One region of the Dyella sp. OK584 genome, then DNA from elsewhere that is predicted to be linked to it. Evidence: predicted binding sites of a transcription regulator. Region 1 holds the regulator's gene; the other holds the start of a gene.
What was found. Region 1 encodes FliA, which starts transcription of late flagellar genes. Its sites were predicted from a motif close to TAAAGTTTNNCNNNCNNNGGCCGATAA; they were not measured.
Positions count from the first base shown of each region.

Region 1 (4,416 bases):
GCGCCGCCCTTCACCGTATGGAACGCGCGAAATACCGCATTCAACAGTTCGGCGTCGCGCGGAGCAGTCTCCAGCCCGATCAGCTGCTCGCCCAGGCGCTGCATAAGATCCCCGGCTTCCGCCAGGAAGGCATCGCGCAGCTCCGTGTCCAGCTCCGGCGTCATGCTCAGAACCCGAATTCGCTCAGCAAACGATCAGCCTCGTCCTGGCTGGTGACCTTGACCGGCCCCACGGCCACTTCGCCATGGGCCAGTGCGCCGGTGAGGCTCACCAGCTCCAGCAAGGAGTTCTCCACGCTGCTGATGAAGGCGACCACTTTCTTGATGCGCTGGCCGGACAGGTCCTGCCACGACTGCGCCACCACGAAATCGGCGAGGCCGTCGCGGCAATCGTTGGCGAAGGTCTGCGCCTGCTTCGCCAATATATGCGCGACGTCGCTGGGCGGCGTGCCGTCGATCACGGCGTTGGCGTTTTGAGCCACTGCTTCGGCCAGCGGACGCATGCGCTCGGCAAAATCGAGCGAGCGGTGCGCAGCCTGCGAACTCATTTCCAGCACATCATTCAGGTGCTGGCGCGCGTGGGCCACGCTACCCGGAACGCCTTCCTGTGCCAGATCGCCACCGAGGCGACGTACGGCGTCGTGCAGGTCACGGGCCAGCAGGCCCAGCGCACGGAACACGCGCTGCTCGCGCTGGCGCACGAGTACATCCAGCGCCTGCTCGAAAGCGGCACCATCGGTACTGTTGAGCAAGTCGTGCAATTCGCGCGGCAGTTCGCCAGCCATCAGATTCGGTTGTGCGTTCATGCGGTGGCTCCGCTGGCGGCAATCCGCTCGAAAATCTTGGTGAGTTTTTCCTGCAGGGTGACGGCGGTGAACGGCTTGACGACGTAGCCGTTCACGCCGGCCTGCGCGGCGGCGATGATCTGGTCGCGGTTGTTCTCCGCGGTGACCATCAGCACCGGCATGCCCTTCAACGAAGGCTCGGCGCGAATCGCGCGCAGAAGGTCAATGCCCGTCATGTTGGGCATGTTCCAGTCGGTCACGACCAGATCGAAGGCGTTATTGCGCAGCATCGTCAGGGCGTTTTCGCCGTCGTCGGCTTCCTGGATGAGCGGGTTGCTGAAACCCAGCTCCACCAGAAGGTTGCGAACGATGCGCCGCATGGTGGAAAAGTCGTCCACCACCAGGATCTTCATATTCTTGTCCAAACCACTTTCTCCGCTTGCACCGTGTGGTCCGGTGCGCCATGCCTGAAGGGAATCCCGGGGTTATTACTCAATGGTGTTCACGGCTCAATCTTGTTCGCGCCAGTCGGTCATGCGCGCGCGCAACCGGACGACGGCCTGACCGTGGATCTGGCAGACCCGCGATTCGGTGACGCCAAGTACTGCGCCGATCTCTTTGAGGTTCATCTCTTCCTCGTAATACAGCGACATCACTAACTGCTCGCGTTCTGGCAGGCTGCCGATCGCATCGATCAGCGCCTCGCGCATGCCGGCGTGCTCCACGCTGTCCTGCGGCCCAAGGCTGTCCGCATCGGCTACGTCGAACGCCGCGCCACCATCCCCTTCGTCCGGCACGGAGAGGCTGAGCAAACGCGCGCTCGCCGCATCGGCCAGCACCTGGTGGTATTCCTCGGCACCCATGCCCAGTCGCCGCATGACCTCGGCGTCATCGGCATCGGCGCCGGTTTCGATCTCGATCTGGCGCACCACTTCGGCCATCTCGCGCACCTTTCGGTGCACCGAGCGTGGCGTCCAGTCGGTACGCCGCAGTTCGTCGAGCATCGCGCCACGAATGCGGATACCCGCAAACGTTTCGAAGCTCGCATTGCGTCCGGTGGCGAAATTGCGCGCCGCTTCCAGCAGGCCAATCATGCCGGCCTGGATCAGGTCGCTCACGTCCACGCTTGGCGGCAGGCGGCCCATCAGGTGATAGGCGATCCTTCGCACCAGCGGCGCGTGCTGGCGAACCAGTTCGTCGGCACTCTGCCGTTGCAGTTGCAGATATTCGGAAGCCACGCTCATCTCACCACCCCGTCGCCGCTGCGGCCTGCCTGCTGAAGAAGGCAATGCGGTCCAGCCCCAGTCGCTCGGGTTCACCCCATGTATCGACCGCACCTGCCAATTGCTTGAATGCCTGTCCCGAACGACTCGACGGCCACAGATCCACCACCGCGCTCTGGCGCTTGATGGCCTGCTTGAGCCGTTCGTCGTGCGGCACCATCCCCATGAATTCCAATGCCACGTCCAGGAAGCGGTCGCTCACGCGTGCCAGCTTCTGATGCAGCTGCCGCGCTTCGCCCGCGTTGCGCACCATGTTGGCCACCATGCGGAAGCGGCGCACACCAAAGTCACGGCTGAGCACCTTGAGCATGGCGTAGGCGTCGGTAAGCGAGGCCGGTTCGTCGCACACCACTAGCACCACATCGTCGGCGGCCGCGGCGAACATCGCCACGTTGTCCGACAGGCCCGCAGCCGTATCCACCAGCAGGTAGTCGGGCGGCGACACCAGATCATCGAACGCGCGGATCACCGCGGCGTGCTCGTTGTTGCTCAGCTGCGCCAGTCGACGTGTGCCGGAGCCGGCGGGCACGATCTTCATACCATGCGGGCCCGTCAGCAGCAGGTCTTCGATGCCGCAATGGCCGTCCAGCAGATGACCGATATGGCGCGTTGGCGTGAGGCCAAGCAGCACGTCGATGTTGGCCAGGCCCATGTCGGCGTCCAGCAGGATCACCTGGTGCCCGGCCATCGCCAGCGACATGCCGAGGTTCACCGACACGGTGGTCTTGCCCACACCGCCCTTGCCGCCAGCCACCGCGATGGCGCGGCAACGCCGGCGCGCGGGAGGGCTGGCAAGGCCAAAGGCCTGATCGGGTGTGGGTGTTTGTTTGCCATGCCGCTCGGCCAGAGCCCGCAGCATGCTTTCCAGGCCAATCGCCTGATTCATCGCAAAAGCACTCATGCGCCAGCCACCGCTAGTCCGAAACGTTCTGCCATCACATCGTCATCAGCGGACGCCACGCCGTTGCCCTTGAGCACCTGGGCGGCGCGGCACACCAGCACACGCGCGTCGGCGGTGGCGATGTCCTCGGGCACACGCTGGCCGTCGGTGATGTAGTCGAGTGCGAGCCGATGACGGATGAGCACCGACAGCGCACCGCCGAGGCTGGGTGCCTCGTCGAGTTTGGTGAGAATGCACGCGTGCGGTTTCAGCGGCAGGTATGCGCGCACCGCTTCATCCAGCGATGGGGCCTGCGCATTGGCGGCCAGCACCAGGCATGAGCGCAGTTCGCCGCCGTTGCCCAGCACTTGCAGCTGTTCGGCCAGTCGCGGATCGCCACCGGCGAGTCCTGCCGTATCCACCAGCACCGTGTGGCAACCACGCAGCAGATCCAGTACCTGTCGCAAGCTGTCCGCGTCATAGGCGGGATACACGCGCACGCCCAGCAGGCGACCGTAGTGTTCCAGCTGCGCGGCAGCGCCAATGCGGTAGTGATCGGTGCTGACCAGCGCAACCTGCGAGGCACCCTGACGCATCACCGCACGCGCGGCGAGCTTGGCAATGGTGGTGGTCTTGCCGACGCCGGTGGGTCCGACCAGCGCCGTCACGCCGTGGCGTTCGGACTGGTCGCGCCGGCTGATGGAAAGGCTGCGGCTCAGCACGCCCAGCGGCAGGTAGCGCGCCTGTTCGGGGGTGATGTTCGCAGGCAGCTCGGCCACCAGTCGACGTGCCACATCCGACTCGATGCCCAGGCGCGTCATCTCGCGCAACACACGTGCACGCAGCGGCTGGCGGCGTTCCATGTCGTTCCACACCAGGCTGGAAAGCTGCGTCTCCAGCAACTCTCGCAGGCTGCCGAGTTCGGCACGAACGCGAGCCGTGTCCTGCACGGCGCGCTCAAGCAGAGGATGAATCGGTGCGGACGGGTCGATCGTTACGGTCGGCTGCGCTGCCTCGACAGGCGCGACGGGCTGCATCGGAGCCGCAGGCTGGATTCTGGGGGTAGCGGTTTGCAACATGTCCGACGCGGGCGGAGCCATGGGCGGCCGTGCGCGCGACAGCGTGACGGTTACGCCATCGTCGTGACGGCTGATTGGCGGCAGCGGCGGCGGCATGACGTCGTTCCGGCTCGCCGTCATCGGTTTCGCTTCGGCCGACGCATGATCGGACGGCGTACGCGACTCCACTTGCAACGGCGCACCGTGGCGTGCGGCTTCGCGCACCAGCGCCTCGTCATAATCAACGGCGGCGATGATCTCGATGCCATCGCTCATGCGGCGCGTGGAAAGGATCACCGCATCCGGGCCCTGGTCCTCGCGCACTTCGCGCATGGCCTGGCGCATATCGGCGGCGACGAAACGTTTGATCTTCATGCTTTGCTCCGCAAGCGGGAGCCGGCGATGACGAAA
Region 1 is NZ_CM173542.1:4,427,430-4,431,845, forward strand. Features, by position in the region: gene AC3CBN_RS20070 (chemotaxis protein CheA) at 1-164, opposite strand, end outside; gene AC3CBN_RS20075 (protein phosphatase CheZ) at 167-805, opposite strand; gene cheY (chemotaxis response regulator CheY) at 802-1,209, opposite strand; gene AC3CBN_RS20085 (RNA polymerase sigma factor FliA) at 1,294-2,028, opposite strand; gene AC3CBN_RS20090 (MinD/ParA family ATP-binding protein) at 2,030-2,953, opposite strand; gene flhF (flagellar biosynthesis GTPase FlhF) at 2,965-4,380, opposite strand.

Region 2 (4,416 bases), 310 kb from region 1:
TGAGGCCACCGACCCGTGGGGCATCAAGGTGAGCAATGTCGAAATCAAAGATGTCGACCTCAACGAAACCATGGTGCGCGCTATCGCCCGCCAGGCCGAAGCCGAGCGCGAGCGGCGCGCCAAGGTCATTCATGCCGAAGGCGAGCTGCAGGCTGCGGAGAAGCTGCGCGACGCCGCTGCGATGCTTTCGCAGCAACCACAGGCCCTGCAGCTGAGATACATGCAGACGATGTCCGACATGTCCAACAGCGGCAAGGCGTCCACCATCGTCTTCCCGTTGCCGATGGATCTGCTCAAGCCCCTGCTGGACTTAATGCCCCGTAGCTGACCGTGCCGGGCGCGTACAATGGGTGGTTACCTTCCGCAGGCACCCCCCATGGCCCTCAACGCCACCATCTACAAGGCCGAGCTCCAGGTCAGCGACATGGACCGGCACTACTATGCCACCCATGCGCTGACGGTGGCGCGGCACCCTTCCGAGACGGCCGAGCGCCTGATGGTGCGCCTGCTGGCGTTCGCCCTCTACGCCGACGATCGCCTGGAATTCGGCAAGGGCCTCAGCGATGAGGACGAGCCGGCGCTGTGGCGCAAGGCATACACCGGCGAGATCGAGCAGTGGATCGAGCTGGGCCAGCCGGACGAGGCGCGCATTCGCAAGGCGTGTGGCCGTGCGCAGCAGGTGGTGGTGATCAACTACAGCGGCCGCAGCGCTGACATCTGGTGGGACAAGATCGCCGGCTCCCTCGGTCGCAACCGCAACCTCACCGTGCTGGATATTCCGGCCGAGACGGTGGACATGCTGGCGGCCATGTCCGAGCGCGGCATGCGCCTGCAGTGCCTGATCCAGGATGGCCAGCTGCAGGTGATGAGCGAGACGACCAGCGTGGCGGTGGATCCGCTGCGACGCATGACGGCCACGCTGCCGAACTGATAGCGGCCATGTCCTCCGCTTTCCCCGTTCGCACCAGCCTCGCCATCATTGGCGGCGGCCCCGCCGGATTGATGGCGGCCGAGACCGCGCGGGCGGCGGGCGTCGACGTTGATCTCTTTGAGGCAAAGGGCTCGGTCGGCCGCAAGCTTCTTATCGCCGGCAAGGGCGGTATGAACCTCACGCATGGCGAACCCAAGCCCGATTTCGTGCAGCGCTACGGTTCGCGGGCAATGGAAGTGGGCCGCTGGCTGCACGATTTCGACGCCGATGCATTACGCGCGTGGGCGCGAGGACTTGGCATCGAAACCTTCATCGGCAGCTCGGGTCGTGTGTTTCCCAGCGACCTGAAGGCCGCGCCACTGCTGCGTGGCTGGGTGCACCGCTTGCGTGAAAGCGGCGTGCGCTTCCACGTGCAACATCGTTGGCTGGGCTGGAACGATGACGGCACGTTGCGCATGGCCACGCCAGATGGCGAGCGCGCAATTAGCGCCGACGCAACTGTGCTCGCGATGGGCGGCGGCAGCTGGCCACAGCTCGGCTCCGATGGCGCCTGGCAGCCGTGGCTGATGGCACGCGGTGTCGATGTGGCGCCACTGGTGCCGTCCAACTGTGGTTTCGACATCGGCTGGAGCGAGCTTCTCGCCAGCCGTTTCGCGGGTGCGCCGCTCAAGCCCGTGGTGATTCACCTGCGCGACGCGGCCGGCAACGCACACTCGCGACAGGGCGAGTGCGTCGTCACCGCCACCGGTATCGAAGGCAGCCTGATCTACGCTTTCTCCGGTGTCCTGCGCGACGCAGTTGCCGCACACGGCACAACCACCATCGAGCTTGACCTGTCCCCGGACCGCTCCCTGGAGCGCCTGCTCGGCGACCTCGCCAAACCGCATGGCAGCCGTACCATGAGCGAGCACCTGCGCCGGCAAACCGGCCTCACCGGCGTCAAGGCCGCGCTGCTCCATGAAGTGCTGACCCGCGAGCAGTTCCACAATGTGGACACGCTGGCTCGCACCATCAAGCGCCTCCCACTGCAGCTCAAGCGCGCCCGCCCGATCGAAGAAGCCATCAGCAGTGCCGGTGGCGTGCGCCTGGAAGCACTGGACCACCAACTGATGCTCACCATCCTGCCCGGTGTGTTCTGCGCCGGCGAAATGCTTGATTGGGAAGCACCTACGGGGGGCTATCTGCTGACCGCCTGTTTCGCCAGCGGACGCCGCGCCGGCCTGGGAGCCGCCAGCTGGATCAATCACTTGCAGGCCCGCGCCCAAGGCTGAGCAGCGCGTCGCAGGTTCGTTATTTCGCGCTACATATTTTCCGCCCCGCGCCGATACAACAGCGGAGCGGGGGCGTGAAGCGGGAGCAGATAGCAAGATGATGGGTTACTGGTGGCGGTTCTTCGCACGTGAACGCGCGTCTGCAACACCGGCGCCGCGCCCGCCTGCGACCGACCACAACATGCCTGATGCCATGGAAGCATTGCCCCATGGCACCGTCACGGGCGACGAGATCGAGGAGCGCTTCAACCGCTTCATCCTGAACTTGCCCGTGAACGCGCGCGATGGCGCCAACCTTGCGCGGGAACAATTGTTGCTGCAGCGGTTGAAGGACCTGTGCGACAGCGGCCGCTTCGACGTGCGCACGCTGCCGCGCATGCCTACGGTGCTGCCCCAGCTGATGCGCGCAATGAAGAGCGACAACCTCAATGGCGCTCAGCTGGCCAACCTGATCCGGCGCGACCCGGTGCTGGTCGGTGAAGTCATGCGTGTCACCGGCAGCGTGACCTATCGCACCGCCCACCCGGTGGGCAGCCTGCAGCATGCCGTGGTGCTGCTCGGCCAGATCGGCCTGCGCCACGTGGTGTCGGTCTACGTGATGAAACCCATCCTGATGGCCAGCGCCGGCGCCAACGGTCAGCTGGTGGGCCAGCGGCTGTGGGACCACGCGGAACGCTGCGCGCACGCGGCCGTGTTCCTCAGCAAGGGACAATGCGATCCGTTCGAGGCTCAGCTGGCCGGCCTGGTCGCCTACAGCGGCCTGGGCGCCGTCGCGCGGCTGCTCGAAAAGGACCTGAGTAACACCCTGCCCGCCTGTTCACAGGCGTTTGTCGCCGGCTGCGCCCGCATTGCCGCCCAGCTCAGCGTGCAAGCCGGGAGGCACTGGGATCTCCCGCCGCCGGTGCTTGATGCCCTGATCGAGCACGCGGACACCGGTGCGGACGCCATGGTGCTGCCGATGAGCCGCGTGTTGCACGCTGCGCAACGGTTGGCCATGTGCCAACTGCTGGCCGAACAAGGCCTGATGGATGGCGAGGCAGGCTACGTCGACGACTCGATCACGCAGTTCCCCGAACAGCTGCTTGCACGCTGCCGGCAGGATCTTCGACAGAACTTCGTCGTCTCCTGAGCGCTGCCGTCATTCGCCGGCAGCGATGCGTTCTCTTACCTTCGCCACGATGTCGAAGGAACGACATCGCGCCTCGTGATCGAACACGTTGGCCGTCACCATCAACTCGTCGGGGCGATGCCGCGTTACGAACGCTTCAATGCCCTGCTTCACCGAGTTGGCGTCCCCGATAACCGCGCAGGCCAGCGCGCGTTCCACGCCAAACTTTTCGGTAGGCGTCCAGTAATTCTCGATATCGTCGATGGGCGGAGGAATCAGCCCCGGCATGCCACGCCGCAAGTTGACGAAACTCTGCTGCTGCGTGGTAAACAGGCGCCGTGCCTCGGCATCGCTATCGGCCGCCACCACGTTGATACCCAGCATCGCGTAGGGCGATTGCAGTCGCGCGGATGGCCGGAAATCCCGACGGTACAGCGCCAGCGCTTCGTCCATGGCATCCGGCGCGAAATGCGAGGCGAACGCAAATGGCAAGCCCATCGCGGCGGCAAGTCGCGCGCTGAAAAGGCTGGAGCCCAGCAACCACACTGGCACCTCGATGCCCGCACCCGGCACGGCGCGCACCGGCTGCTCGGCGGTAGCTGGCTCGAAATAGGCCAGCAGCTCCGCGACGTCCTGCGGAAACGCGTCCGCGCTGTCGAAATAACGCCGCAGCGCACGCGCGGTGGCGTGATCGGTGCCTGGTGCGCGTCCCAACCCGAGATCGATACGACCTGGATACAACGACGCCAGCGTTCCGAACTGCTCGGCCACCTGCAGCGGCGCGTGATTGGGCAACATGATTCCGCCCGCGCCCACGCGAATGTTCTTCGTGCCGCCTGCTACGTGCCCGATCAGCACGGCAGTCGCCGCGCTGGCGATGCCCGGCATGTTGTGGTGCTCGGCCAGCCAGTAGCGCGTATAGCCCAGCTGTTCGACGCGGCGCGCCAGATCGAGCGTATTGGCAAACGCCTGCGTGGTGTTGCTGCCCTCGGTGACCGGCGCCAGGTCGAGTACGGAAAACGGAGTCATGTGGCTTCCTCGGCGGGGAAGCCACCGATGTGGGGACGGCGAAGGGAAATGCCAGCCCCGCCCCCATGGCACCGCCG
Region 2 is NZ_CM173542.1:4,121,045-4,125,460, forward strand. Features, by position in the region: gene AC3CBN_RS18615 (slipin family protein) at 1-328, shown strand, start outside; gene AC3CBN_RS18620 (YaeQ family protein) at 377-931, shown strand; gene AC3CBN_RS18625 (TIGR03862 family flavoprotein) at 940-2,202, shown strand; gene AC3CBN_RS18630 (HDOD domain-containing protein) at 2,384-3,331, shown strand; gene AC3CBN_RS18635 (LLM class flavin-dependent oxidoreductase) at 3,341-4,339, opposite strand.
Region 2: the regulator FliA is predicted to act here: its motif matches at 2,233-2,259, upstream of AC3CBN_RS18630 (HDOD domain-containing protein).